DNA from 4 places in the Kocuria sp. CNJ-770 genome. Region 3 is predicted to be linked to each of the others. Evidence: riboswitches for the same ligand, from Rfam matches in the RefSeq annotation. Region 3 holds a riboswitch; each other region holds the start of a gene.
The links. Region 3 has a riboswitch for S-adenosylmethionine ahead of BJF77_RS11490 (O-acetylhomoserine aminocarboxypropyltransferase/cysteine synthase family protein). Riboswitches for the same ligand answer to the same signal wherever they lie in the genome.
Positions count from the first base shown of each region.

Region 1: linked by a shared signal. The riboswitch ahead of BJF77_RS10555 (LLM class flavin-dependent oxidoreductase) and the one ahead of BJF77_RS11490 (O-acetylhomoserine aminocarboxypropyltransferase/cysteine synthase family protein) in region 3 are both predicted to bind S-adenosylmethionine.
Region 2: linked by a shared signal. The riboswitch ahead of BJF77_RS18220 (bifunctional o-acetylhomoserine/o-acetylserine sulfhydrylase) and the one ahead of BJF77_RS11490 (O-acetylhomoserine aminocarboxypropyltransferase/cysteine synthase family protein) in region 3 are both predicted to bind S-adenosylmethionine.
Region 4: linked by a shared signal. The riboswitch ahead of BJF77_RS18375 (MetQ/NlpA family ABC transporter substrate-binding protein) and the one ahead of BJF77_RS11490 (O-acetylhomoserine aminocarboxypropyltransferase/cysteine synthase family protein) in region 3 are both predicted to bind S-adenosylmethionine.

Region 1 is NZ_MKJW01000099.1:45-3,346, reverse strand. It holds partial or broken gene BJF77_RS10565 (maleylpyruvate isomerase N-terminal domain-containing protein) at 1-549, shown strand, start outside; gene BJF77_RS10560 (CoA-binding protein) at 892-1,356, shown strand; SAM riboswitch class IV at 1,441-1,555, shown strand; gene BJF77_RS10555 (LLM class flavin-dependent oxidoreductase) at 1,632-3,050, shown strand; partial or broken gene BJF77_RS10550 (DUF4383 domain-containing protein) at 3,201-3,302, shown strand, end outside.
Region 2 is NZ_MKJW01000155.1:29,967-38,359, reverse strand. It holds gene BJF77_RS18225 (homoserine O-acetyltransferase) at 1-252, opposite strand, end outside; partial or broken gene BJF77_RS18220 (bifunctional o-acetylhomoserine/o-acetylserine sulfhydrylase) at 249-1,633, opposite strand; SAM riboswitch class IV at 1,712-1,827, opposite strand; gene BJF77_RS18215 (VOC family protein) at 1,969-2,607, shown strand; partial or broken gene BJF77_RS18210 (CPBP family intramembrane glutamic endopeptidase) at 2,645-3,423, opposite strand; gene BJF77_RS18205 (S9 family peptidase) at 3,534-5,705, shown strand; gene BJF77_RS18200 (FAD-binding oxidoreductase) at 5,805-6,932, opposite strand; partial or broken gene gatB (Asp-tRNA(Asn)/Glu-tRNA(Gln) amidotransferase subunit GatB) at 7,087-8,393, opposite strand, start outside.
Region 3 is NZ_MKJW01000100.1:157,478-165,870, forward strand. It holds gene BJF77_RS11465 (prenyltransferase) at 1-141, shown strand, start outside; gene BJF77_RS20580 (hypothetical protein) at 361-516, shown strand; gene BJF77_RS11470 (dihydrolipoamide acetyltransferase family protein) at 582-2,093, opposite strand; gene BJF77_RS11475 (alpha-ketoacid dehydrogenase subunit beta) at 2,096-3,145, opposite strand; gene BJF77_RS11480 (thiamine pyrophosphate-dependent enzyme) at 3,142-4,317, opposite strand; gene BJF77_RS11485 (Lrp/AsnC family transcriptional regulator) at 4,559-5,011, shown strand; SAM riboswitch class IV at 5,162-5,294, shown strand; gene BJF77_RS11490 (O-acetylhomoserine aminocarboxypropyltransferase/cysteine synthase family protein) at 5,310-6,638, shown strand; gene BJF77_RS11495 (cystathionine gamma-synthase) at 6,647-7,837, shown strand; partial or broken gene BJF77_RS11500 (sulfurtransferase) at 7,861-8,393, shown strand, end outside.
Region 4 is NZ_MKJW01000155.1:64,950-73,342, forward strand. It holds gene frr (ribosome recycling factor) at 1-119, shown strand, start outside; gene BJF77_RS18345 (phosphatidate cytidylyltransferase) at 119-1,066, shown strand; gene BJF77_RS18350 (DivIVA domain-containing protein) at 1,092-1,694, shown strand; gene BJF77_RS18355 (DUF485 domain-containing protein) at 1,858-2,238, shown strand; gene BJF77_RS18360 (cation acetate symporter) at 2,242-3,873, shown strand; gene BJF77_RS18365 (GlsB/YeaQ/YmgE family stress response membrane protein) at 4,096-4,365, shown strand; gene dxr (1-deoxy-D-xylulose-5-phosphate reductoisomerase) at 4,479-5,789, shown strand; SAM riboswitch class IV at 5,828-5,944, shown strand; gene BJF77_RS18375 (MetQ/NlpA family ABC transporter substrate-binding protein) at 6,045-6,932, shown strand; gene BJF77_RS18380 (methionine ABC transporter ATP-binding protein) at 6,929-8,008, shown strand; gene BJF77_RS18385 (methionine ABC transporter permease) at 8,065-8,393, shown strand, end outside.

The DNA.
Region 1 (3,302 bases), on a different contig from region 3:
CTCCGCGGGTCGCGTGGCAAATCGCGCCGCGGGCCGTCATGGTCGAAAACGGTGGCACGTCGGGCCCTCGTGCCGCACCATGGACCCATGACGAGCCGGCACACCTCGACCCGGGCGGACCTGGTCCGCGACGCCTGCACGGCGTTCGCGGCGGTCCTCGACGGGCTCGGTGACGACGACTCCTGGGCGCCCACCGGCTGCCGCGGGTGGTCGGTGCGGGACCTCGCCCACCACTGCGCCGCGGACGCGGTGCGCGGGCTGGTCGCCCTGCACACGCCCACCACGGCCCGCCCGGACCGGGACGCCGCGACCTACTGGGCGTACCGGGGCGCGGATGCCGCGGCCGCCGCCGAGGTCCGGCGCCGCACCCGGGCCGCGGCGAGCCTGTACCCGGACTGGGAGGAGCTGCGGGGGCACTACCGGGAGTCGGCACGGGCGCTCGTGCACGCGGCGGAGCACTGCCGGCCCGGCGGGACGGTCCGCACCCAGGGCCACGTGCTCCGCGTGGACGACCTCCTGAGCACCCTGGCGGTGGAGGCCACGGTGCACCACCTGGACCTCATCGAGCACCTGGAGGGCTGCCCGGGGCCTGCGGTGGACGGGCTCGCCGAGGTCCGCCGGGTCCTCATCGACCTGTGGGAGCGGGAGCCGCCCGAGCACTGGAGCGACGAGCACTTCGCCCGGGTGGGCACCGGCCGGGCGGCCCTGCCCGCCCAGGACCGGGCCCAGCTGGGCCCGGAAGCAGACCTCCTCCCCTCTTCTCCTGACCTCCGCCCCCCCGCCGAGGTTGCACGTGTCGGCGTCCCGCGGCCGGTGGCCGGGACCTGCAATCTCGGGACACGGTGGGGCGCGATCGGGGCGAGCGGGGCGGGTCCGTGCCAGGGTGGGGGCATGAGCCGCAACGATCCCGCCGTGATCGACCGCCTGATGACACAGCCCGGACGCTGGGCCGTGGTGGGGCTGACCGGGAACACGGCCCGGCCCGCGCACTCGGTCGCGAAGCGCATCCGGGACGACCTCGGCATGACGATCGTCCCGGTCAACCCGAAGGGCGAGGTGGTGCACGGGGAGCCCGGCTTCCGCACGCTCGCCGAGGTCCCGGGGCCGATCGACGTGGTGGACTGCTTCGTCAACTCCCGCCGCGTCGGAGCGGTCGTGGACCAGGCCGTCGCCGCCGGCGCGAGGGCCGTGTGGCTGCAGCTGGGCGTCGTGGACCACGCGGCCGCGGCCCGCGCCGCCGCCGCCGGGCTGGACGTGGTGATGGACACGTGCCCGCTGATCGAGCTCGGGGCGCGGCTGCGGCAGGGCTGGACGCTGGACCCGCGGCGCACCCCGCCGCTCGCGCCGCCGGTCTGACTCCTGCCGCGGTCCTGCCGCGCACCGGGAGGACGAGGGGTTGCCCCGCGTCCGGGGGGACCCGCTAAGCTAGTCCGCGACGACGATGACGAGTCCCGACGCGAAGCTCTGGCTGGTCGGGCGGCAACCCTCTCCCGTAGCGGGGTGCCCCAGATGAACATCGGGCCGCGGCGCACCCGCCCCGCGGCAAGTACGGCGCCCCTGAGTGCGTCGGACCCGCGAGCAGGTCTTCACGACGCACGGGCGCGGGTCGGTGATCGACCGTGGAGGTCCCTGTGAGCAAGCGCATCGCCCTGAACGCCTTCGACATGACCTGCGTGGGGCACCAGGCCCCGGGCCTGTGGAAGCACCCGCGCTCCCGTGCCGACGAGTACAACACCCTCGAGTACTGGACGGACGTCGCCCAGGTCCTGGAGAAGGGCCTGTTCGACGCGATGTTCCTCGCCGACGTGGTCGGCTACTACGACGTCTACCAGAACTCCGCGGCGCCGGTGATCAAGGACGCCACCCAGATCCCGGTCAACGACCCGTTCATGCAGATCTCCGCGATGGCGGCCGTGACCAAGCACCTCGGCTTCGGGGTGACCAGCGCCATCACCTACGAGCAGCCGTACCCGCTGGCGCGGAAGTTCGCGACCCTCGACCATCTGACCAGGGGTCGGATCGGCTTCAACGTGGTGACGTCCTACCTGAAGTCCGCGGCCGAGAACCACGGACTGACGGAGCAGATCTCCCACGACGAGCGGTACGAGATCGCCGAGGAGTTCATGGAGGTCTGCTACAAGCTGTGGGAGGGGTCCTGGGAGGACGGCGCGGTCAAGCGCGACCGCAGGAACGGGGTCTTCGCCGACCCGTCCCTCGTGCACCCCATCCAGCACCACGGCAAGTACTTCGACGTGCCGGGCATCGGGCTGACCGAGCCGTCCCCGCAGCGCACCCCGCTGATCTTCCAGGCCGGTGCCTCCTCGCGCGGGCGCGCGTTCGCCGGGCGGCACGCGGAGGCCGTGTTCGTGGGCGGCATCCGCCCGGACCTCACCCGCGTGGTCACCGACAAGCTGCGCGACGAGGCCGAGGCCCAGGGCCGGGGGCGGGACGACCTCAAGATCTTCGCCATGCTGCACGTGATCGTCGACGAGACCGACGCGAAGGCCGAGCAGAAGCGCCGCGACTACGAGCAGTACGCGGACGCCGACGGCGCCCTGGGCCTGGTGGGCGGCTGGTCCGGGGTGGACCTGGGCCGCTACGACGAGAACGACGTGCTGGAGTACATCAAGACCGACTCCATCCAGTCCTTCCTCACCCCGTTCACCACCGCGGACCCGAAGAAGAAGTGGACGGTCAAGGAGGTCGCCAAGCACATCTCGATGGGTGGGATGGGCGTGCCGATCGTCGGGTCCCCGCAGACGGTGGCCGACGAGCTGGAGCGGTGGATCGACGACGGCGGCCTGGACGGCATCAACCTCGCCTACCACGTCTCCCCGGGCTCGTTCGAGGACTTCGTGGAGTGGGTCGTGCCGGAGCTGCAGAAGCGCGGCCGCTACCGCACCGCCTACGAGGGCACCACGCTGCGCGAGAACGTCTACGGCGCCGGACAGACCAAGGTGCTCGACACCCACCCGGCCGCGCGGTACCGGGGCGCCTACGCCGGGAAGCCGTCCGCCGCGGACACCCCCGCCCGCGATCTCGTGTCCTGACCCGTCCGTGACCAGGGAGGTCCGCCGCAACGTTTGATCTCGGACGCCGGCGCAGTACGCTGGTGGTACCAAGCATGCTTTCCATGAACGTCCGCCCCTCCGGGATCCGTACCCGGACCACCGCAGACACCCAGGAAGCGAGGCACCACCATGACCACCCCCGCCGCCCGGCCGGACCGCCGGACCACCCACCGCTCGCCCGTCCAGACCGCCGCTCTCTTGTACGGCGCGGTCTTCCTGCTCGTGGGCATC
Region 2 (8,393 bases), on a different contig from region 3:
GGCGCGGCGCCGCGCCTCCGGGGCCCCGGGCCGGGCCCTCCCGGCGGCGACGTGGGTGTCCCCGGTCAGGGCGTGCTCCACGAGCACCGCGTTGGAGCCGTCCGGGGCGAGCACGCCCCAGGTCTCGTAGGCGATCCGGACCTCCGGCAGCCGGAAGCCGGACTCCAGCTCCAGGGTGCCGATCTCGGCGTGCCGCGGCACGCCGTCCTCGCGCACGTCCGCGCCGGCGCCGCGCAGCACCGTCACGCTCACTCCTGCCCTCCGGCCGCGGCCGCGGCGAAGCCCTGCTCCAGGTCCGCCAGGATGTCCGTGACGTTCTCCAGCCCCACGGACAGGCGCACGAAGCCGGGCTCCACCCCCGCCGCGAGCTGCTCCTCGGGCAGCAGCTGGCTGTGCGTGGTGGACGCGGGATGGATCACCAGGGAGCGGACGTCGCCGATGTTCGCCACGTTGGAGTGCAGCGTCAGGGCGTCCACGAAGGCCGCGCCGGCCGCCCGGCCGCCCTCGAGGACGAACCCGAGGACGGAGCCGGCGCCGCGGGGCGCGTACTTGCGCGCCCGGTCGTGCCAGGGCGAGGACTCCAGCCCCGCCCAGCTCACCGAGCGGACGTCCTCCCGCGCCTCCAGCCAGCGGGCCACCTCCCCGGCGTTGGCCACGTGGCGCTCCATGCGCAGCGACAGCGTCTCGATGCCCTGCTCGATGAGGAAGGCGTTGAACGGGGAGATCGCCGAGCCGAGGTCGCGCAGCAGCTGCACCCGGGCCTTGAGGATGTAGGAGAGGTTGACCCCGAACGCGCCCTCCGCGCCGAGGGCCTGGGCGTAAACGAGCCCGCCGTAGGACTCGTCGGGCTCGTTGAAGCCGGGGAAGCGCTCCGGGTACCGGCCGAAGTCGAAGGCGCCGGAGTCCACGATCACGCCGCCGATCGCGGTGCCGTGCCCGCCCATGAACTTCGTGGCGGAGTGCACCACGATGTCCGCGCCCCAGCGGAACGGCTGGACGAGGTAGGGGGTCGCCACCGTGTTGTCCACGATGAGCGGGACCTCGTGGTCGTGGGCGATCCCGGAGACCGTCTCGATGTCGAGGACGTCGTTGCGCGGGTTCGGGATGGTCTCGGCGTAGAACGCCTTGGTGTTCGGGCGCACGGCCCGCCGCCAGGCCTCCGGGTCGTCCGGGTCGGTCACGAAGGTGGTCTCGATGCCGAGCTTGGGCAGCGTGAACTTGAGGAGGTTGTACGTCCCGCCGTACAGGCTCGGGCTGGCCACCACGTGGTCCCCCGCCCCGGCGAGGTTGAGCACCGCGAACGTCGTGGCCGACTGCCCAGCGCTGAGCATCAGGCGCCCACCCCGCCCTCCAGGGCGCTGATGCGGTTCTCCACGACCTCCGTGGTCGGGTTGCCGATGCGGGTGTAGATGGGTCCCAGCTCCGCGAGCGCGAAGCGGTCCGCAGCGGCCTGGGCGTCGGGGAAGACGAAGGACGTGCTCTGGTGGATGGGCAGGGCGCGGGAGCCGGTCACCGGATCGGGGCGCTGGCCGGCGTGGATCTGCTGGGTCTCGAACGACCAGCCGGCCGGGTGCTCGGGGGTGGGCAGCGCGGTCGCGGTGCGGTCGGCCGTGGAAGCAGTGGACTCGGACATGCCGGGAGACTCCTTGCGGGTGTCAGGGGTCCGGTGTCCGACCGTGGTGGTGCTGCCGTGCGACGGCCGGGCACCGAGGACCCGCGCTTGCTCGCTCGCCGGTCGCGAGGAGCCCGGTCTTCACCCAGGGCACCCCACCGCGGTGGAGGGTTGCCGGCCAGCTAGCTGGGGCTTGGACGCTGGCGCTCATGACCTGGACAGCATTCTCCGGATTCGGGCGACACGGCGTCAAGCCGGGGTGCGGCGAGCGCCCCGCGCACGCGCCGGACGGGCCGGGGAGCACCCCGCCGGGGACCGATTTGGAGACGAAAGTCACACGGTGCCACGATGAGCCCATGAGAGTCGACCACGTGTCCTACGCCTGCCGCCCGGAGGGCCTGACGGCCACCACCGAGCGCATTGCCGACCAGCTCGGGATCGAGCCGGTCAAGGGTGGGGTGCACCCCCGTTTCGGCACCCGCAACATGATCCTTCCGCTCACCAACCACCAGTACGTCGAGGTCGTCGAGGTCCTCGAGCACCCCGCGGCGGAGAAGGCCCCGTTCGGCCGGGCCGTGCGCGCCCGCTCCGAGGCCGGCGGCGGCTGGCTGGGCTGGGTCGTCGAGGTCGACGACCTCGCGCCCTTCGAGCAGCGCCTCGGCCGGCACGCGGTGCCCGGCCACCGGGTCTTCCCCGACGGCCGGTGCCTGGAGTGGCACCAGATCGGCGTCAAGGGCCTGATCGCCGATCCCCAGCTGCCGTTCATGGTGCGCTTCGACTCGGCCCCGGAGATGCACCCGTCCCAGGCGCGGATCACCGACGTGGCCCTCGCCGGGATGTGCATCGCCGGGGCGCCCGAGCGGGTGGCCGAGTGGCTGGGCGCGCCCGTGGAGACCGCGCTCGAGGACCTGGCGGTGGAGTGGCGCTATCCGGAGGGCACGCCCGGGCTGCTCTCGGTGTCCTTCGGCACCCCCGACGGGCTGGTCACGATCTGAGGCGCCGGCCGAGGCGGGCCCGCACGGCGGGCCCGCCTCAGCCGAGCAGCCGGCCGACGCCCAGGAAGCCCACGGCGTCCAGCAGGAAGTGCGCGACGACGAGGGGCATGACCCGCCCGGTGCGCCGGTAGAGCTCGGCGAAGACCAGGCCCATCACCACGTTGCCGAGGAAGGGCCCGATGCCTGGTAGAGGTGGTAGCTGCCGCGGAACAGCGCCGTGACCACCAGCACCACCGGCCAGCGCCAGCCGATGCGGGTGAGCCGGTCGGTCAGGAACGCGACCACCACCACCTCCTCGACCAGGGCGTGGCGCAGCGCGGAGAGCAGCAGCACCGGCACCGTCCACCAGTGCTCGGCCAGCCCGGAGGTCGTCACCTCCGCGGTGAGGCCCAGGGCGCGGCCGGCCGCGTAGAGGGCCAGGGTGCCCAGCCCCATGACGAGGAACAGGACGGTGCCCAGCCCGAGGTCCGGGACCGGCATCCGGGCGTCGAGCCCGATCCGCCGCCGCACCGTGCCCAGCGCGCCGGCGGAGCCGGCGAGCAGGTACAGCGCCAGCAGCACCGGGACCAGGTCCAGGCCGATGCCCGTGAGCTGGCGCAGCAGGTCGATCAGCGGCTGCACGCTCAGCGGCGGGTTCATCGTGGCCTGCGCCTCCGAGAGCGGGCCGCGGGCCAGCTGCTCGGCCAGGGAGAGCACCGCGTAGAGCGCGGAGGCGCCCAGGGAGACCCCCAGCACGAGGACCACCTGCATCCACAGGTCGGCGCGGGTGGAGCCGAAGGCCGGCGGGCGCGGGGCGAGGTGCGCGGGGGTGCTCATGCGGCCATTCTGGCACCGCCCGGGCGGACCGCCGGGTCGCGGGCCCCTCGCCGGCGCCGCGCCCCCGGGCCGGCCAGCGGCGGGCGGGGTGCCTTCCCTAGGATGGGCACATGACAGCTCTTCCCCCGCAGATCCGCCGGCAGCCCGCCGAGCGCACCTTCCACGGCCACCTGTTCTCCGATCCCTACGAGTGGATGCGGGCGAAGGAGTCCCCGGAGGTGCTCGCCCACCTCACCGCGGAGAACGAGTACGCGGAGGCCCGCACGGCCCACCTGGCCGGGCTGCGGGAGTCGATCTTCGGGGAGATCAAGGGCCGCACCCAGGAGACCGACCTGTCGGTGCCGAACCGGCGCGGGGACTGGTGGTACTTCTCCCGCACGGTGGAGGGCGGCGCGCACCAGGTGTTCTGCCGGGTGCCGGCCGCGACCACCGGGGACCTCCTCGCGGACTGGACCCCGCCCGTCGTCGGGCCCGGGACCCCCATGGCGGGCGAGCAGGTGCTGCTCGACGCCAACGCGGAGTCCGCGAAGCACGAGTTCTACTCCCTCGGCAGCTTCGACGTCTCCGAGGACGGGGAGCTGCTGGCCTGGGCCGAGGACGTCACCGGGGACGAGCGCTTCACCCTGCGCGTGCGCGACCTCACCACCGGGGCGCTGCTCGCCGACGAGATCCCCGGCACCTTCTACGGGTCCTTCCTCACCCCCGACGCCCGCGCGGTCTACTACACCGTGGTGGACGAGTCCTGGCGGCCCCACCAGCTGCGCCGCCACGTCCTGGGCACCCCGGTGGCCGAGGACGTCGTGGTCCACGAGGAGGCCGACCCGGGTCTGTGGCTGGGCGCGGGGCTGTCCGCGGACCGGCGCTGGATCGTGGTGGAGGCCATGTGCTCGGAGTTCTCCGAGCAGCTGATCCAGCCGGTGGCGGACCCGCAGGCCCCGCTGCAGGTGGTGCTGCCGCGCACCGACCGGGTGCTCTACGAGGCCGAGCCCTTCCTGCTGGACGGCCGCGAGCAGATCCTGCTGACCCACGACCACGAGGCCCCGAACTCCCGGGTCTCGCTCATGGACCCGGCCGACCTCGGCCGCCCGGTCGCGGAGGTGGACCTGCGCGACGTCGTCCCGGCCTCGGACACCGTGCGGGTCAACGGCTGCGCCGTCACGGCCACGCACCTGGTGGTCTCCGTGCGGGCGGAGACCACGCTGCGGGTGCGGCTGCTGCCCCTCGCGGGCCTCGGCACGGAGGCCCAGGCGGCGGCCGTGGAGCCGGCCTTCGCGGAGCAGCTCTACACCGCCGGAGTGGCCGCCGCCGAGCACGACGCCCCCGTACTGCGGCTGTCCTACACCTCCTTCACCACGCCCCCGCGCGTCTACGACGTCTTCCCCGCCGGCGCGACCGGAGCCGACGACGCCCTGCCCGCCGAGCCCGTGCTGCGCCGGGAGACCACCGTGCTCGGCGGCTACGACCCGGGCGACTACACGGTGGAGCGGGACTGGGCCACCGCCGCGGACGGCACCCGCATCCCCGTCTCCCTGGTCCGCCGGGCGGACCTGGACCCCGCGGTGCCAGCCCCGGTGGTGCAGTACGCTTACGGCTCCTACGAGCACAGCACCGACCCGGGCTTCTCCGTCTCCCGGCTGTCCCTGCTGGACCGCGGCGTGGTCTGGGCGGTCGCCCACGTGCGCGGCGGCGGCGAGCTGGGCCGGTCCTGGTACGAGGAGGGCAAGAAGCTGCACAAGGTCAACACCTTCACCGACTACGTGGCGGTGACCGACCACCTGGCCGCCCGCCCGGACCTCGACGAGCGGCGGATCCTGGTGATGGGCGGGTCCGCGGGCGGACTGCTCGTGGGCGCGGTGCTCAACCTGGCCCCCGAGAAGTACTGCGGCGCGCTGGCGGCCGTGCCGTTCGTGGACCCGCTGACCTCCATCCTCGACCCCTCGCTGCCCCTCACGGCCCTGGAGTGGGAGGAGTGGGGCAACCCGATCGAGGACAGCCACGTCTACCGGTACATGCGCGACTACTCCCCCTACGAGAACGTCCGCCCGCTGCCGTATCCCCCGGTCCTGGCCGTGACCAGCCTCAACGACACCCGGGTGCTCTACGTGGAGCCGGCCAAGTGGGTCGCCGCCCTGCGGGAGGCCACGACCTCCGGCCACGCCGTGCTGCTGCGCTGCGAGATGGCCGGCGGCCACGGCGGGGCGTCCGGACGGTACGCGCAGTGGAAGGACACCGCCTGGGAGTACGCCTGGGTGCTGGACCGGATGGGACTGGCCGGCGCCTGAGCGGCCGGCGCGGGGGCCGGCTCCCTGCGCGGCGAGCGGTGCCCTTCGCGGTCCTCGAGCGCCGGAGCGTGCCGCCCCCCTGGGCCGAGGCCCCCGAGGTCAGGCGAGCGGCTGCCCGGTGCGGAAGCGCCCCGGGTCCAGGGCGGCGGCGGTCTCCCGGGAGCACCACGGGCCCACCGCGCCGTCCCCGAGCAGGTCCGCGGCGGCGCGGGCCATGGCCGTGCTCGTCTGGAAGCCGTAGCCGGACTGGCCGGCCAGCCAGAGCAGCCCCGGGACCTCCGGGTCGAACCCGCACACCGGCACGCCGTCCGGGGACTCGGTGCGCAGCCCGGTCCAGGCCCGCTCGATCCCGGTGGCGCCCAGCGACGTCACGGTGTTGAGCCGGGCCACGAGGTCCTCGACGTCCTCGCGCACCGGCTGCGCGTCGCACGGCTCGCTCGGCACCGCCTCGGACGGGGAGACCAGCGCCCCGTCCCCGGCCCGCCGGTAGTACCAGCCGGAGTCCGCGGCGACGACCATGGGGTGGTCCGGGGCCAGGGGCTTGGCGAGACGGACGAGGGCCGCGGTGCGCCGCAGCGGGCGCAGCCCGAGCGGTGCGGCGCCGAACCGGCCCGCCACGTCGTCCGCCCAGGCGCCCGCGGCCACGACGACGCGGCGGACGCGGACCTCCTGCCCGCCCACCGCGGCGCGCCAGCCCTCGCCGTCGGGTGCGGCCGCGGTGACCGGCGCTCCGGTGAGGATCCGCACCCCGGCCGCCGCCGCGCGCGCCCGGTGCCAGGCCACGAGGGCGCCGGCGTCGGTGCGCACCGAGGTGTCGTCGAGCAGCCCGCCCGCCACCTCCTCCGGCGGAGAGCTGGCCAGCTCGGGGCACAGCTCCACCAGGGCGGGGCGGGAGAGCTGCCGCAGCCCCGGGACGGCCTCCGCGCGCAGCCCGGCCGCGGTGCCCACGAGCACCATGCGGCTGGGCCAGGCCAGGGGGCGCGGCGGTGCCGGGCTCGGGTCCAGGAGCCCGGCGACGGTGGCGGCGGTGAGCTCGCGCACGGGTGCGGGACCGTAGCTGGGGATGAGCTGCTCGGCGGAGCGCCCGGAGGTGTGGTGGGCCAGGGCCGGCTCGGCCTCGGCGAGCACGATCCCGGCGCCGCTGCCCCGCCGCTCGGCCAGGGCGGAGGCCAGGGACAGTCCGGCGATGCCGCCGCCGATGATGAGCACGTCCTGCACAGAGTCCATCCGCCCATGCTCGCACGCCGCCCGGGGCCCGTGCTCGTCCCCCGCGGACCCGGCCGAGGGAGGCCTCGCCAGGAGGAAACATCGGAAGGAAACACCGGGAGGAAACGCGGGGAGCAAACGCCGGGAGCGCCCACAGGAGGGGAGGCGCCGAGGGGCCGCGGGTGGCCTTCATGACCGGGCCGATGAGCGCGCCCACGGCCTGCACCTTGCCGGCCTGGACCTTCGCGACGACGTCGGGCATCTGCGCCATGGCGTCGTCGATCGCCGCAGTGAGCACGCTGTCGTCGGAGACGACCGCCAGACCGCGCTGCTCGACGACCTCGGCCGGGGAGCCCTCGCCCTCCAGGACGTGGGCGAGGACCTTCTTGGCCAGCTTGTCGTTGATCTTGCCGGCGCCGATGAGCCCGTCGAGCTCGACGACGTGCTGCGGGGTGACCCCCAGCTCCGCGATCTCGACCTCCCGCTGCTTGGCCAGGCGGGCGATCTCGCCCATCCACCACTTGCGGGCCGCGGCCGGGGCGGCCCCGGCCGCGACGGTCTGCTCGATCTCGTCGAGCACGCCCGCGTTGACGACGTCGCGGAACTCCTCGTCCGAGAAGCCCCAGGCGGCCTGCAGCCGCTTGCGGCGCTCGGCCGGGGGCTCGGGCAGCTCCGCCCGCAGCCGCTCGATCCACGCCTCGTCCGTCACGACCGGCACGAGGTCCGGCTCGGGGAAGTAGCGGTAGTCGTCGGCGTCGGACTTCGGCCGCCCGCTGGTGGTGGAGCGGGTGTCCTCGTGCCAGTGCCGGGTCTCCTGCACGATGGTCCCGCCGCCGTCCAGGACGGCGGCGTGCCGCTGGATCTCGAAGCGCACGGCGCGCTCGACGGCGCGCAGCGAGTTCACGTTCTTCGTCTCGGAGCGGGTGCCGAACGTGGACGCGCCCTTGGGCATGAGGGACACGTTGGCGTCGCAGCGGACGTTGCCGCGCTCCATCCGGGCGTCCGAGATGCCGAGGTTCTTGACGATCTCGCGGATGACGGTCACGTAGGCGCGCGCCAGCTCGGGGGCCCGGGAACCGGCGCCCACGATGGGCTTGGTCACGATCTCGATCAGCGGCACCCCGGCGCGGTTGTAGTCCACCAGGGAGAAGTCGGCGCCCTGGATGCGGCCGGCGGCCCCGCCCAGGTGGGTGAGCTTGCCGGCGTCCTCCTCCATGTGGGCGCGCTCGATCTCGACGGTGAACACCGTCCCGTCCTCCAGCTCCACGTCGACGGAGCCGTTCTCGGCGATCGGCTCGTCGTACTGGGAGGTCTGGAAGTTCTTCGGGGTGTCCGGGTAGAAGTAGTTCTTCCGGGCGAAGTGGGACACCGGGCGGATCTCGCAGCCCAGGGCCAGGCCGAGCTTGATCGCCGACTCCACGGCCACCCGGTTGACCACGGGCAGCACCCCGGGCAGGCCCAGGGAGACGGGGGTGACGTTGG
Region 3 (8,393 bases):
AACCTCGTGCCGTTCCTGACCATCACGGATGCCGGCTGCGCGCGGGCCAACCGCGGCTGGCGGCGCTTCCTGTGGCTGAACTACCTCACCGGGTTCCTGGTGACGCTGTTGCTGCTGTGGTCCTGGGAACTCGCGCACTGAGCCGTGGGCATCCGCGCCGCTGGGCGAGGGCACAAAAATACTAACCAGTAGTCGTCGGAAAGCATCGCTTTTGCCGATGGGACCGGCGGCCGATACTGGATACACCAGCCCGCCGGCCGTGAGGCAGGACACAGGCGTCCCGTCCTGCCCGCGACCGTCGTCGCCGGTGCGCCCCTGCACGACCACCGCTCCGCGGCCCATCCTCGAGGACCTGCACCCATGACCGTCGAACTCCTGCCGAACCTCGTCCCGGCCCCGCCCCGTCCCCGCCTCCGCGGGACCGCCGCCCTGTCCTGGGGCGCCGTCGTGCTGCGCTGCGCCTGCGGCGCGGCCGAGCCCGACTGCCTGTACTGCTCCGGCCCCGAGAGCGACTGACGGCCGGGGCGGTCCCGGACCGCTGAGCCTGCCGGGCCGGGCCCGAGGGCTCGGCCCGGTTGCTGCTACAGGTCCGCGAGCACCGACATCGGGTTCTCGACCGCGTCGGCCACCATGCGCAAGAAGCCGCCGGCCGCCCCGCCGTCGCACACGCGGTGGTCGAAGGCCAGGGAGAGCTGGGTGACCTTGCGGACGGCCAGCTGCCCGTCGACCACCCACGGCCGGTCGATGATCCGGCCGACCCCGAGGATCGCCACCTCCGGGTGGTTGATGATCGCCGCGGCCCCGTCCGTGCCGAACACCCCGTAGTTGTTGAGGGTGAACGTGGACCCGGACAGCTCCGCCGGGGAGGCCTTGCCGGAGCGGGCCAGCTCGGTGAGCCGGCGCAGCTCGGCGTCGAGACCACGGGCGCTCAGGGCGTGGGCGCCGCGGATGTTGGGCACCACGAGCCCGCGGTCGGTCTGCGCCGCGAAGCCCAGGTTCACGCCCTCGAAGCGCACGATCTCCTGGCTGCCGTCCTCGCGGGTCTCGATGCGGGTGGCGAGCTCGGGATACCGGGCCAGGCCGGCGAGCACGAAGCGGGCGATCAGGGCCATGAGCCCCGGCGCGGTGGCGGGGTCCTGCGCCTTGAGCGCCGCGCGCAGCTCCACCAGCCTCGTGGCGTCCACGTCCACCCAGACGGTGGCCTCGGGGATCTCGGTGCGCGACCGGCTCATCGCCTGCGCGATGACCTTCCGCACCCCCGAGACCGGGACGCGCCCGGCCACGCCCAGGCCGGTGCGCGGGTCCGTCCCGGACGGCGCCCCGTCGGCCGGCTCCGCCGCGAGGGGCTGCGGCGGGGCGGGCGCCGTCGGGGCGGCGGTGGCGGCCACGACGTCCCGGCGGAGGATCAGCCCGCCGGGCCCGGAGCCGCGCACGGTGGAGATGTCGATCCCGCGGTCCTTCGCGAGCTTGCGCACGATCGGGGAGATGACAGTGGGGGCCAGCCGCGGGGCCGAGGCCATCGCGTCGTGGGCGGCCCCGGACGCCGCGGCCTGCCCGGCGGTCTGCTCGGCGAGCTGCTGGGAGCCCGGTCGCCGAGCCGGTCGGCGAGCGGGCCGGAGGCCCCGGCGGGAGCCGCGGCGCGCTTGGGCCGGCGCCGGCGCCGGCCGATCCCGCGGCCGGGGTGCCGTAGCCGATGAGCACGCTGCCGGAGCCCTCGGCGTCGTCGGAGGCCCCGGAGGCCACGGTGCCCGCCTCGGCCGCGGAGCGAGGGTCCGCCCCGGCGCGCTCCTCCTCGCGGTAGGACTGCCCGCCACGGGGTCCGCCGCCTGCGGGGCGGGGGTCCCGGCGGTGTCCCCGGTGTTCACGGAGATCAGCGGCGCGCCCACGTCGAGGGTCTGCCCGGAGGCGCCGTGCAGCTCCTGCACGGTCCCGGCGAAGGGGCAGGGCACCTCCACCGCGGACTTGGCGGTCTCCACCTCGGCGATGGGCTGGTCCACGGCCACGGTGTCGCCCACCTGGACCAGCCAGCTCACGAGCTCGGCCTCGGTGAGTCCCTCGCCGAGATCCGGCAGGGTGAACGTCTTCACGGTCATGGTCAGTCCTCCCACTGCAGGTCGTCCACGGCGTCTAGGATGCGGTCGACGCTGGGCAGGTAGTACTCCTCGAGCTTGGGCGAGGGGTACGGGATGTCGAAGCCGGTCACGCGCCGCACCGGCGCGGCCAGCGAGTGGAAACAGCGCTCCTGCACCCGGGCCACGATCTCGGCGGCCACGGAGGCGAAGCCGGGGGCCTCGGCCACCACGACCACGCGCCCGGTGCGGCGCACCGACGCGGCGACGGTCTCGTCGTCGAACGGGACGATGCTGCGCAGGTCCACGACCTCGAGGGAGCGGCCCTCGGCCTCGGCGGCCGCGGCGGCCGCCAGGGCGGTGGGCACGGACGGCCCGTAGGTGAGGATCGTGGCGTCCTGCCCGGTGCGGGCGACGACGGCGCGGCCCTCCCGGCGCTCCGGGGCCCGGTTCTCGTAGCGGTCCCTCAGCTCGGCCAGGTCCACCGGCGCCTTGGACCAGTAGAGCTTCTTGGGCTCGAAGAACACCACGGGGTCGTCGGAGTCGATCGCCTCGCGGAGCATGAGGTAGGCGTCCTCGACGGTGGCCGGGGTGAAGACCTTCAGCCCCGGGGTGTGGGCGTAGTAGGCCTCGGAGGAGTCGCAGTGGTGCTCCACGCCGCCGATGCCGCCGGCGTAGGGGATGCGGATGACGATCGGCAGGGTCACGGCGCCGCGGGTGCGGTTGTGCATCTTCGCGATGTGCGAGGCGACCTGCTCGAACGCCGGATAGGCGAAGGCGTCGAACTGCATCTCGATCACCGGGCGCATCCGGTTCATCGCCATGCCCACGGCCATCCCGGCGATCCCGGACTCGGCCAGCGGGGTGTCGAAGCAGCGGGTGCGGCCGAAGCGCTGCGTCAGCCCGTCGGTGATCCGGAAGACCCCGCCGAGGGTCCCGACGTCCTCCCCGAAGACGACGACGGCGTCGTCGGCGGCCAGGGCGTCGGCCAGGGCGGTGTTGAGCGCCTGGGCGAAGGTGGCCGGCTTGACGGCCGGGGTCCGCCCGGACGGGGCGGGGGCCTGGAGGGTGCTCACTGTGCGGTCTCCTCTCGGGCGAGCTCGGCGGCGAGGAACTGCTCCTGCTCGTCGAGCTGCGGGGTCTGCTCGGTGTAGACGTGGCGGAAGAGCTCGCGCGGGTCGACCTGCACGTCGGCGTTCATGCCGTCGCGCAGCGCCGCGGCGACGTCCTCGGCGGCGGCGGCGATGCGCTGCTCGGCCGCGTCGTCGAGCAGTCCCTCCCCGGCCAGGTAGGCGCGCATCCGGGTCACGGGGTCCTTGGCGATCCACTCCTGCACCTCCGCGTCGTCGCGGTAGCGGGTCGCGTCGTCGGCGTTGGTGTGCGCCTGCATGCGGTAGGTGTGGGCCTCCACGAGGAGGGGCTCGGACTCCGAGCGCGCCAGGTCCACGGCGCGGCCCAGCGTGGCGAGCAGGGCCACCAGGTCGTTGCCGTCCACCCGCTCCCCGGCCATGCCGTAGCCGACCGCCTTGTGGGCGAGGCTCGGGGCGGCCGACTGCTGGGACAGGGGCACGGAGATCGCGTAGCCGTTGTTCTGCACGAAGAACACGACCGGCAGCTTGAACACGGCGGCGAAGTTGAGGGCCTCGTGGAAGTCGCCCTCGCTCGTGGCGCCGTCGCCGCACATGGCCAGGACCACGGTGTCCTCACCGCGCAGCTTCGCGGCGTGGGCCACGCCCACCGCGTGCAGCAGCTGGGTGGTCAGCGGGGTCGACTGGATGCCGACGTGGTGCTCGTGGGGGTCGTAGCCGCCGTGCCACTCGCCGCGGAAGATCGACATCACGTCCATGGGCCGCACGCCCTTGGTCATCACGGCCACGGTGTCCCGGTAGGTGGGGAACAGCCAGTCGCCCTCCCGCAGGCACAGGGCCGCCGCCACCTGGCAGGCCTCCTGCCCGTGGCTGGAGGGATAGACGGCCATCCGGCCCTGGCGCACCAGCGCGGAGTTCTGGTCGTTGACCCGGCGGCCGACCACCAGCTTCTCGTAGGCGCCCAGCAGCACGTCCCCCGCGGGCAGCGGGTACTCGTGGCCGGGCTCGGTGCCCTGCTCCTCGGCCGGCAGCAGCCGGCCGGTGGGGTCCACCATCCGGATCTCGCCGCGCGCCGGGAGCATGTACTGCTCCGGCGTGATGCCGAAGGTCTGGGAGGCCCGGAGGATCGGGTCCTCGGGGGTCTCGACGGTCTGGCTCATGGTGTCCCCTCGGTCGGTCCCCGGTCCTGGTGCGGACGCGGGGAGGCAGGAAGGCCGCTGAAGTTCTGTCCGCCCAGTATGAGAAGAACCGACGGTTCGTATCCAGCGGTGCGGGAAAGTCCAGAATCCTGCGGGCATCGGTGCTGTCCTCGTGGACGAAATGTTTTACTGTGGCGTGGCGCACACGCATTCGTCCGACACCGCTGCCCGCCCTCCCGTCCCGCCCCGAAGGAGCCCCGCCGTGCCCTCGACCCCCGTCCCGCTGGACGAGACCGACCGGAAGATCCTCGCCGAGCTCTCCCGGGACGCCCGGCAGTCGGTGACCGCGATCGCCGCGGCCGTGCACGTCTCCCGCGCCCACGCCTACGCCCGCATCAACCGGCTGCGCGACGAGGGGGTGATCCTGCGCTTCAGCACCGTGATCGACCCGGTGCGCGCCGGGCTGCAGGCCTCGGCCTATGTGACGCTGAAGCTCCAGCAGAACACCTGGCGGGAGCTGTGCGCGCAGCTGCGGGCCATCCCGGCCGTGCACCACATCGCCCTGGTGGGCGGCAACTTCGACGTCATGCTGCTGGTGCGCGCCGTGGACACGGTGCACCTGCGGCAGGTGATCTTCGAGCACATCCAGCAGCTGCCCGGCGTGGTGGACACCCAGACGTTCCTGATCTTCGAGGACATCGACACCCGGGCGTGACCCGCCGGGGCCCCGGGAGCGCCGGGGCTCACAGAGGGCGCCACCGGGGGCGTCACCGGGGGGCGTCACGAGCGGCGTCACGATCCGTCACGGACGTCATCTTGGGTCGCGGAACGGCGCCGGCCCGCCCCGCGCATAGTGTGGTCCCAGCTTCACGAGACGCGACTGCCAAGCTCCGACTGGGTCGCGCACCAACCCCATGCTCATCGGGTGGTTCGGATGAGGAAGCGGCCTGCATCCCCGCTGCCCCGCAGCGGGTGACCGGTGCGGGTAAGAGCACGTGCACAGGAGCCGCGCCATGTCCCTCCCCGTGACCGATCACGACCTCTCGACCCGGCAGATCCACGCCGGCGCCGACCACGACCCCGGGCAGCGCACCCTCACGGTGCCGATCTACCAGAGCGCCGCCTTCGAGTTCCCGGACTACGAGGCCGCCCGGCAGATGTTCGCCCAGACCCGCGCCGGCTTCACCTACACCCGCACCGGCAACCCCACGGTCGCCGTGCTCGAGCAGCGGATCAGCGACCTCGAGGGCGGGGCGGGCGCCGTGGCCACCGGCTCCGGGCAGTCCGCGGTGGCCGTGGCCCTGCTGGCCCTGCTGGGCCAGGGGGAGGACAAGCACCTGGTCGCCTCCGAGAAGCTCTACGGCGGGACCGTGGACCTGCTCACCGACTCGCTGGCCGACCACGGCGTCGAGGTCGACTTCGTGGACCCCACCGCACCCGGCGCCTGGGCCGCGGCCGTGCGCCCCGACACCCGGGCCTTCCTGCTCGAGTCCATCGGCAACCCGCTGGCCACGCTGCCGGACCTGCCCGGGATCGCCGACGTCGCCCGGGCGGCGCGGGTGCCCGTCGTCGTCGACAACACCCTCGCCTCCCCGGCGCTGTACCGGCCGCTGGAGAAGGGCGCGGACATCGTGGTGCACTCGGCCACCAAGTTCCTCGGCGGCCACGGCAACGCCCTCGCCGGGGCGGTCGTGGACGGCGGGACGTTCGACTGGTCCGCCGAGCCTGCGCGGTGGCCCCAGTTCACCCGCGCCCGCGCCCGCTGGGGCGGGCAGAGCCTGCTCGACAAGTGCGCCGGCGCCAGCCCCTACCTGCACCTGGTCCGGGCCAAGTACGTGCACGACCTCGGCACCACGCTGTCCCCGTTCAACGCCAGCCAGATCCTGCAGGGCACCGAGACCCTCGACCTGCGGGTGGCCCGGCACACGGCCTCGGCGCTGACCGTGGCCGAGTTCCTCGTCGGCCACCCCGCCGTCGCGCGCGTGCACCACCCCGGGCTGCCGGGGGACCCCGGGGCCGGGATCGCGGCCCGGGACTTCCCCCGCGGCACCGGCTCCGTGTTCTCCTTCGACCTCGCCGCCCCGGACGCCGCCGTGGGCCCCTTCATCGACGGGCTGCAACTGTTCAAGCTGGTCGCCAACATCGGCGACACCCGCAGCCTCGTGGCCCACCCGGCCGCGATGACCCACTGCCGGCTCACGCCCGAGCAGCGCCGGGCCGGCGGGATCGCCGAGACCACCGTCCGGCTCTCGATCGGCCTCGAGGCGCCCCAGGACCTCGTGGCCGACCTCGGCCAGGCCCTCGACGCCGTGCTCGAGACCGTTTCGACCCTCCGGAAGTGAGCCCCACCATGAGCCAGACCGTCACCACCCGCCGCCGCGGCTTCACCACCACCGCCGTCCACGCCGGCCAGCAGCCCGACCCCCTGACCGGGGCCGTCATCCCGCCGGTCTACCAGACCTCCACCTTCGCCCAGGACGGGATCAACGTCCTGCGCGCCGGCCACGAGTACAGCCGCGGCTCCAACCCCACCCGCAACGGCTTCGAGGAGCAGCTCGCGGCCCTGGAGCACGGCGAGCGCGCGTTCGCCTTCGCCTCCGGGATCGCCGCCGAGGACGCGCTGCTGCGGGCGGTGCTGCGCCCGGGCGAGCACGTGGTGCTCGGCGCCGACGGCTACGGCGGCACCAACCGGCTGATCACCCGGGTGCTCGCCCCGTGGGGGATCGGCCACACCCCCGTGGAGATCACCGATCTCGACGCCGTCCGCGCCGCGGTCCGCCCCGGGGACACCGCGGTGCTGTGGCTGGAGACGCCCTCCAACCCGCTGCTCGGCATCGCCGACGTCGCGGCCTGGGCGGAGCTGGCCCGGGAGGCGGGCGCGCTGCTCGTGGTGGACAACACCTTCGCCTCCCCGTACCTGCAGAACCCGCTGCTCCTGGGGGCCCACGCCGTGGTGCACTCCACCACCAAGTACATCGGCGGGCACTCCGACGTCCTCGGCGGGGCCGTGGTCGTCGGGACCGCCGCCTGGCGCGGCGCCCCGCTCGCCGAGACGGTCGGCTTTCAGCAGTTCGCCGCAGGCGCCGTGGCCGGGCCCCAGGACAGCTACCTGGCCGCCCGCGGGCTCAAGACCCTGAGCCTGCGCATGGAACGCCACCAGGAGAACGCCCAGCGGATCGCGGAGTGGCTGCTGGAGCGTCCGGAGGTCTCCCAGGTGCTCTACCCCGGGCTGCCCGAGCACCCCGGCCACGCGCTCGCCGCGACGCAGATGCGCGGGTCCGGCGGCATGGTCTCCTTCCGCCTCGCCGGGGGAGAGGCCGCGGCCCGCGCGGTGGCCGAGGGCACCCGGCTGTACTCCCTGTCCGTGAGCCTGGGCGGGGTCGAGTCCCTGATCTGCTATCCGTCCGAGATGACGCACGCCTCGGTCCGGGGCACCCCGCTGGCGGTGCCCACCGACCTCGTGCGGCTGTCGGTGGGGATCGAGGACGTCGAGGACCAGCTGGAGGACCTCGAGCGGGCGCTGGCGGGCGCCGCCTCGTAGCCCGAGGCGCTACCCTGACCCGCATGAGCACCGGCACCCCGCACCAGGAGACGTCCCTCGAGCTGCCCGGGCCCGTGGTGGGCACCGGATGGCTGGCCGCCCACCTCGGCGACCCCCGGCTCGTGCTGGTGGACGCGAGCTCCACGCTCAACCGCACCGACGAGGCCATCCCGGGCGCCCTGCTCCTGGACCTGGACGGGCCGTTCGCCGACCCGTCCGCGGAGCTGCCGCACACCATGCCGCCGGCGGGCCGGCTGACCGCGGCGGCCCGCGCGCTGGGGATCTCCCGGACCAGCAGCGTGGTGGCCTACGACGGCAAGGGCGTCTTCGCCTCCGCGCGGGTGTGGTGGATGCTGCGGGCGGCGGGCTTCGACCGGGTCGCGGTGCTCGACGGCGGGCTGCCGGCCTGGGCCGCCGAGGGGCGGCCGGTGGGCGCGCACGCGGATCCGCCCGCCGAGCCCGGTGACGTCGAGCTCGTGCCGCAGGAGGGGTTCTTCGTGGGCGCCGACGACGTCGCCGGCGCCCTCGCCGAGCCCGGGGCGGTCGTCCTCGACGC
Region 4 (8,393 bases), on a different contig from region 3:
ACATCGGCGAGGACGAGGGCAAGCGCGCCGAGAAGGACCTCGACGCCGTGACGAAGAAGCACATCGAGCAGATCGACGAGATGCTTAAGAACAAGGAAGCGGAGCTGTTGCAGGTCTGATGCCGGACCCGCGACGCCCGCACCAGGAGCTGAAGGCTTCCCCGGGACCCGCCGGGGAGGCCTTCCCCTCTCGTGCCCCCGGCACCCGGGACGCGGCGGCGGCGCCGGGCCGCCGGGAGCGGCGGCACACCGCTCCCTCCCGTGCCGGACGGAACCTGCCGGCCGCCGTGGGCGTCGCCGTGGTGCTCATCGGGACCCTGCTCGTGGGCCTGTTCGTCCAGCCCGTCGTGCTCGCCCTGCTCGCCGGCGCGGCCGCCGGGATCGGGGTCTGGGAGGTCGGGCGGTCGCTGCGCTACCGCGGCATCTCCATCCCGCGCGTCCCGGCGGTCACCGCCGGGGTGCTCATGCCCCTCGCCGCGTTCGCCGGCGGGGGAGAGGCCCTCATGATGGCCGTGGTCGTGGGCCTGACCCTGGTGATCGTGTGGCGGGCGCTGGGCGACCGGAACGGGATGATCCTGTCCATCATGGGCTCGGTCTTCGCCCTCGTCTGGGTCGGGTTCCTGCTCAGCATCGCCCTGCTGCTTTACCACACGGACGCCGGGGCCCTGAAGGTGCTCACCGTCATCCTGCTGGCCGTCGGCTCGGACACGTGCGGCTACGCCGTGGGGGTGGTCTGGGGCCGCCACCCCATGGCCCCGAGGATCAGCCCGAAGAAGTCCTGGGAGGGCTTCGCCGGCTCACTGGGCGGCTCCGTGCTGATCGGCATCCTGTGCGCCGTGCTGCTGCTCGACCACGCCTGGTGGCAGGGCGCCGTCCTGGCCGTGGCCCTCGTGCTGGCCGCCACCCTCGGCGACTTCTCCGAGTCCATGGTCAAGCGCGAGCTGGGGATCAAGGACATGGGCACGCTGCTGCCCGGTCACGGGGGCGTGATGGACCGGATCGACTCCATCCTCTTCGCCGTCCCCGCCGGATACCTGCTCTTCGCGCTGTTCGCCACGGGCGCCTGACCGGGCCGCCCAGGACCACCCGCCCATGGCCGCCGAGCACTCCGCAGCCCGCTTCCCGAGTCCCCGCATCCCGCGCTGCCCCGAGGGCGCCCAGGGCTACGACGTCGCCGAGGTGGACGCCTTCCTCGCGCGTGTGCGGGAGGCCCTGGAGGGGCCCGGTCCCTCCCCGCTGGAGGGGCGCGCCCCGCTGCTCAGCACGCACGTGCGCGCGACCGTGTTCTCCGGGGCGCGGGGCGGCTACCGGCCGGAGGCCGTCGACGAGGTCCTGGACACCGCCGAGGACGCCCTCGCCGCCGCCGAGCGCGAGCAGGTCCTGTGCCTGCGCGGGCCCGAGGCCTGGCAGCAGCACGTCGAGGCCCTGACCGTACTGCTGCGCGGGCGGATCGAGCGGCCGCGCGCCCAGCGCTTCCGGCACCCCCGGCGGTCCCGGGCGCAGGGCTACTCCGCCGCCCACGTCGACGTCCTGTGCGAGCGCCTCGGCGCCCGGCTGACGGACTCCGGCCCGCTGGACCCGGCCGAGCTGCGCGGGGCCGTCTTCCCGCCCGCGCACGGCGAGCGCAGCTACGAGGAGCAGCAGGTGGACGCCTTCCTGGACCGCGCGGTCCAGCTCCTGCTGGCGCTGCGCTGACCCGACCGCCTCCGGCGGCTGTGTATACAGCCTTGGACTCGAATCGTCCAGAATGCACTCTCCGTGTCACATTCTTGCCCCAAACTGGGAATTCCCGGTGCTTCGTCTTGCCCCTCTGCATACAACGGCCTAGTGTGGTCCGCATCACATGAGGAGGTAGCCCATGTCCACCCAGCCACCCACCGACGCCGACGACCTCGTCGCCGACGTCGACTTCCCCGCGGCCCAGCGGTCGCCCGAGTTCCAGGAGCTGCGGAAGACCCACCGCGGCTTCGTCTTCCCGCTCGCCGTCGCCTTCCTGGTCTGGTACCTGCTGTACGTGGTGCTCGCCATGTACGTCCCGCAGCTCTTCGCCATCCAGGTGGTCGGCAACGTCAACCTGGGCGTGATCCTGGGGCTGCTCCAGTTCGTCACCACCTTCGCGATCACGGGCGCCTACGTGTCCTTCGCCAACCGCAAGCTGGACCCGAAGGCCACGGCCATCCGGGAGCGCCTCGAGCCCAGCCTCGGGAGCACCCGCGGCGTCCACGGACAGGAGAACTGACCGATGCACCACCTCCCCACCGCGCTCGCGCCCATGGCGACCGCCACCACGGAAACGGTCGGCACGCCCTGGATCAACATCTCCATCTTCGGGGCCTTCGTCGTCGTCACCATGGTGATCGTGCTGCGGGCCTCCAAGTCCACGGCCACGGCGGCCGACTACTACGCCGGCGGCCGCGGGTTCAGCGGGACGCAGAACGGTCTGGCGATCGCCGGCGACTACCTCTCGGCGGCGTCCTTCCTGGGCATCGTCGGCGCGATCGCCGTCCAGGGCTACGACGGGTTCCTCTACTCCATCGGCTTCCTCGTGGCCTGGCTGGTGGCTCTGCTGCTCATCGCCGAGCTCCTGCGCAACACCGGGAAGTTCACGATGGCCGACGTCCTGTCCTTCCGGCTGCGCCAGCGCCCGGTGCGCGTGGCGGCGTCGATCTCCACCCTCGCGGTGTCCGCGTTCTACCTGCTGGCCCAGATGGCCGGCGCCGGAGCGCTGGTGTCCCTGCTGCTGGGCATCAGCTCGCGGACGGGACAGTCCCTCGTCATCGTCGTCGTGGGCGTGCTCATGATCGTCTACGTGCTCGTGGGCGGGATGAAGGGCACCACCTACGTGCAGATCATCAAGGCCGTGCTCCTCGTCTCCGGGGTGGCGGTGATGACCGTCTGGATCCTGGCGCTCTACGGCTTCAACCTCTCCTCCCTGCTGGGCGACGCGGTCGCCGTCTCCGGCAACCCCGCGATCCTCGAGCCGGGTCTGCGCTACGGGGTCAGCGAGACCAGCAAGCTGGACTTCATCTCCCTGGGGCTGGCCCTGGTCTTCGGCGCCGCCGGCCTGCCCCACGTGCTGATGCGCTTCTACACCGTGCCCACCGCCAAGGAGGCCCGCACCTCGGTGGTCTGGGCGATCGGGCTGATCGGCCTGTTCTACCTCTTCACCCTCGTCCTGGGCTTCGGCGCGGCGGCCCTCATCGGCGCCGAGCGGATCCAGGCGGCCCCGGGCGGCGTGAACTCCGCGGCCCCGCTGCTGGCCTTCGAGCTAGGCGGCTCGCTGCTCATGGGCATCATCGCCGCCGTGGCGTTCGCCACGATCCTCGCGGTCGTCGCCGGCCTGGCCATCACGGCCTCGGCCTCGTTCGCCCACGACATCTACACCAGCGTGATCAAGAAGGGGAACTCCGACCCCCGCCAGGAGCTGCGCGTCGCCAAGACCACCGTGGTGGTCATCGGCATCGTCTCCATCGCGGGCGGGATCGGGGCGCAGGGCCAGAACGTCGCGTTCCTCGTGGCGCTCGCCTTCGCCGTGGCGGCCTCGGCGAACCTGCCGACCATCCTGTACTCGCTGTACTGGCGGCGGTTCACCACCCGCGGCGCGGTCTGGTCCATGTACGGCGGCCTGATCCTCTCGGTGGTCCTGATCGTCTTCTCCCCGGTGATGTCCGGGGCCGAGACCTCCATGATCCCCACGGCCGACTTCGCCTGGTTCCCGCTGCAGAACCCGGGCATCGTGTCCATCCCGGCGTCCTTCCTCCTCGGCTTCATCGGTTCCATGACGGAGCGGCGCCTGGAGGACCCGGTCAAGCAGTCCGAGATGGAAGTGCGTTCGCTCACAGGCATCGGTGCGGAGAAGCCCGTCGCGCACTGACGGCGTCCCCGCTCCGACCTGGGAGGACTCCCGGCCCACCCGAAGGTCCGGCTCCGGGCGGGCCGGAGCCGATCCCGTCGACACACCTGGAATTCGCGAACGGGAAAAGACAGAGGGCTGACAGTCCGGTAGGGTGAGCGCAGAAGCCGGCCCAGGGTATTCCTGGGAAACTCGCCGGTTGCTTACAATGAAGGTCCCTCCCGGGACGGATAAGGAGCAATCATGGGAATCATCAGCTGGATCGTCCTCGGTCTCATCGCGGGCGCCCTCGCCAAGCTCATCATGCCGGGCAACCAGGGTGGCGGCATCATCGTCACGATCGTGCTCGGCATCATCGGCGCCCTCCTCGGAGGCTTCCTGGGCTCGCTGATCGGCATCGGCAGCCTCGAGTCCGTGTTCGACATCGGCACGATCATCACCGCCGTCGTGGGAGCGCTCATCGTGCTCTTCATCTACGGTGCGCTCACCGGCCGCAAGGGCCGCACGCACTGATCCGCACCCTCAGCGGAACCCGAGGCCCCGGCCACCGGAAACGGTGACCGGGGCCTCGGTCCGTCCGGACCCGCCGCGGCAGGCCGCCGGTCGGGCTGGGGGATACTGGGGCCATGAGCTCCCCCTCCGCCGCGCCCCGCCCCCAAGCGATCCCCGAGCCGACCTTCGAGCCGACGCCCGAGCCGACGCCCGAGCTGCGCGCGCTGGCCGCCGCCGGCCCCCGACGGATCGTCGTGCTCGGGTCGACCGGGTCGATCGGCACCCAGGCGCTCGACGTCGTGCGCGCGGCGAACCGGCTCGACGGCGGGGCGCCGTTCCGCGTGGTGGCCCTCGCGGCCGGCCGGGGCCGTCTGCCGCTGCTGGCGGAGCAGGCCGTGGAGACCCGCGCCGCCGTGGTGGCGACGAGCGGCAGCGGTGAGGACGCCCAGGAGCTGGCCCGGCGGATCGGCGAGCGCGCCGCGGCCGCCGGCGCCGGGGACTACCGGCCCGAGATCCTGCACGGTCCCGAGGCCGCCACGGCGGCCGCGGCGCACCCCGAGGCCGACCTCGTGCTCAACGGGATCACCGGCTCGATCGGCCTCGCCCCCACCCTGGCGGCACTGCGGGCCGGGCACCGGCTGGCGCTGGCCAACAAGGAGTCGCTGATCGCCGGAGGAGCGCTGGTGAAGGAGGCGGCGGCGGCCTCGGGCCGCCCGGACGCGCTGATCCCGGTGGACTCCGAGCACTCCGCCCTGGCGCAGGCGCTGCGCGGCGGCAGCGCCGCCGAGGTGGACCGGCTCGTCCTGACGGCCTCGGGCGGGCCGTTCCGCGGCCGCACCCGGGCGGAGCTGGAGGCGGTCACCCCGCGCGAGGCGCTGCGCCACCCCACCTGGGACATGGGCGTGATGGTCACCACCAACTCGGCCTCCATGGTGAACAAGGCCCTGGAGGTGCTCGAGGCCCACCTGCTCTTCGACGTTCCCCTCGAGCGCATCGACGTGGTCGTCCACCCCCAGTCGGTGGTGCACTCCATGGTCCAGTTCGTGGACGGGTCGACGCTGGCGCAGGCCTCGCCGCCGGACATGCGCCTGCCCATCGCCCTCGGTCTCGCCTGGCCGCACCGGGTGCCCGGCGCCGCCGCCGCGTGCGACTGGACCCGCGCCACCGAGTGGACCTTCGAGCCGCTGGACCGGGACGCGTTCCCCGCCGTCGAGCTCATCAAGGCCGCGGGGGAGCGCGGGGGCACCCACCCGGCGGTGTTCAACGCCGCCAACGAGGAGGCGGTGCACGCCTTCCACGACGGGCGGATCCGGTTCCCGGCGATCGTGGACACGGTGGAGACGGTGCTGGGCGAGCACCAGGACGGCGGCGTCCTGGACCTCGGCGCCGTCCTGGAGGCCGAGCGCTGGGCCCGGCGGCGGGCGCAGGAGGTCCTCGCCCGCTGACCGGGCCGGACCCGGCGCACGTGCTAGTCTGTCGGGCGGATGACGAGTCCCAGCGCGCAGCCCTGGCTTGCTGGGCGGCAACCCTCTCCCGTAGTGGGGTGCCCCAGGTGAACCATCCGGCACCGGCCATCGTGGGCCGGCGGCAAGTACGGTTCGACCGCGGACGCGCCCTCCGGCGTGCCCTCGACCGTGGCCGTCGGTCCTGGTGGGACTGGTGGAGACTCCCGACCTCCTGGACCCACGGAAAGGCACGACATGCGATCGCAGCGCCTCACCTTCCTCGCCCTGGCCACCACCCTCGGCCTCACCCTCACCGCCTGCGGCGGCTCCGACCAGGCCGGCGAGGGCGCCCTGGCCGACGGCAAGGTGAGCATCGGCGTCGTCGGCTCGCACCCGACGCACGACGCTCTCAAGCGGCTGGCCGAGGAACAGGGCATCACCGTCGAGTACGTCGACTTCTCGGACTACAACCAGCCCAACCCGGCCACCGAGTCCGGCGACGTGGACATGACCTGGTTCCAGCACGTTCCCTTCCTCGCCGACTACAACAACTCCGCCGGGGGCTCCATCACCCCGATCGGCTCGACGTCGATCTACCCGCTGGGCCTGTACTCCAACGAGTACGACTCCGTGGACCAGTTCCAGAAGGGCGACGAGATCGCCGTCCCGAACGACGCCGTGAACCTGTCCCGGGCCCTGCTCGTGCTCGAGTCGGCCGGTCTCGTGGAGCTGAAGGGCGACACCCTCATCCCGACCGAGCTCGACGTCGACACCGAGGCCTCCACGGTGCGGGTCACCCCCGTGTCGGCCGAGCAGACGGTGCTCTCCATGGACTCGGTGGCAGGTTCGGTGATCAACAACGACTTCCTCGCCCGCGCGGACATCGACCCGAAGTCCGCCCTGGCCCAGGACGACCCCGAGGCGGAGGGCTCCCGCGCCTACGTCAACCTCTTCACCACCACCGAGGAGCTGGCCGACGACGAGACCCTCCGGCAGGTGGCGGACCTCTACCACGAGCAGTCCGTCATCGACGCCGAGATGGAGGAGACCAAGGACACGGCCGTGCCGCTGCAGCTGGAGCCGGAGGAGCTGCAGGAGCTGACCGCGCGCTACCAGCAGGAGCTGAAGGACCAGGGGCAGTGAGCGCTGCGGTCCCCTCCGGGCCGTCCGCACGCGGGCGCCCGGACGAGGTGCTCGTCTCCTTCCGCAACGTCTCGAAGTCCTTCCGCACCGGCTCCGGCCGGGCCGCGCGCGAGGTGCTGGCCGTCGACGACGTCAGCCTCGACGTCCACCGCGGCGAGATCTTCGGCGTGATCGGCTACTCCGGGGCGGGCAAATCCACCCTGGTACGGCTGATCAACGGGCTCGAGCCCGTCTCCTCGGGGTCCCTGACCGTGGAGGGCTTCGAGGTCGCCGGGCGCAAGGAGACCGAGCTCGCGCCCGTCCGGCAGGAGATCGGGATGATCTTCCAGCAGTTCAACCTGTTCACGTCCCGGACCGTGGCCGGCAACGTCGAGTACCCGCTCAAGCGGGCCGGCTGGCCGAAGGAGAAGCGGCGGGCCCGGGTCGCCGAGCTGCTGGAGTTCGTGGGCCTGTCCGCGCGCGCCGGGAACTACCCGGAGCAGCTCTCCGGCGGGCAGAAGCAGCGCGTGGGCATCGCCCGTGCCCTGGCGACCAGCCCCAAGCTGCTCCTGGCCGACGAGTCGACCAGCGCCCTCGACCCGGAGACCACCCAGGAGGTGCTGCAGGTGCTGCAGCGGGTCAACCGGGAGCTGGGCATCACGATCGTGATCATCACCCACGAGATGGACGTGGTCCGGGCGATCGCCGACCGCGTCGCCGTGATGCAGGACGGCAAGGTCGTGGAGCACGGCTCGACGGTGGACATCTTCGCCCGGCCCCGCACCGAGACCGCACGCCGCTTCGTCTCCTCCGTCCTGCACTCGGTGCCGGACGAGCGCGAGGTCGAGCGGCTGCGCCGGGCGCACCGCGGGCGCCTGGTGATCGTGGACGTCGGCGACGGCGTGGACATCGGCGGTGTGCTCTCCGACGGCGCCGCCCGCGGGGTCCGCTTCACCATCGCCTACGGCGGGATCAGCGTGCTCCAGGAGCAGTCCTTCGGGTCCCTGACCTTCGAGCTGACCGGCGAGGACGCGGCCGTGCAGGCCGTGGTCGACGAGCTGTCCCGCATCACGAGCCTGAGAGAGGTGGCCGCGTGAACGACTGGTCCGTCCTGGGTCCCGAGCTGCTCTCCGCGCTCGGGGAGACCCTCTACATGGTGTCCGTCACCCTCGCGCTCGCCGGGCTGCTCGGGATGCTCGTGGGCGTGGGGCTCTACGTGACCCGCCGGGGCAACATCCTGGAGAACCGCGTGGTGCACGAGGGGCTCAACCTCGTCGTGAACTTCGTCCGGCCGATCCCCTTCATCATCCTTCTGGCGGCACTCGGGCCGCTGACGCAGCAGGTCGTGGGGACGCGTCTGGGCCCCAACGCGGCGATCTTCGCGATGACCATCGGGGCGATGTTCGCGGTCGCGCGCATCGTCGAGCAGAACCTGATGAGCGTGGACCCCGGGGTGGTGGAGGCGGCCCGCTCGATGGGCGT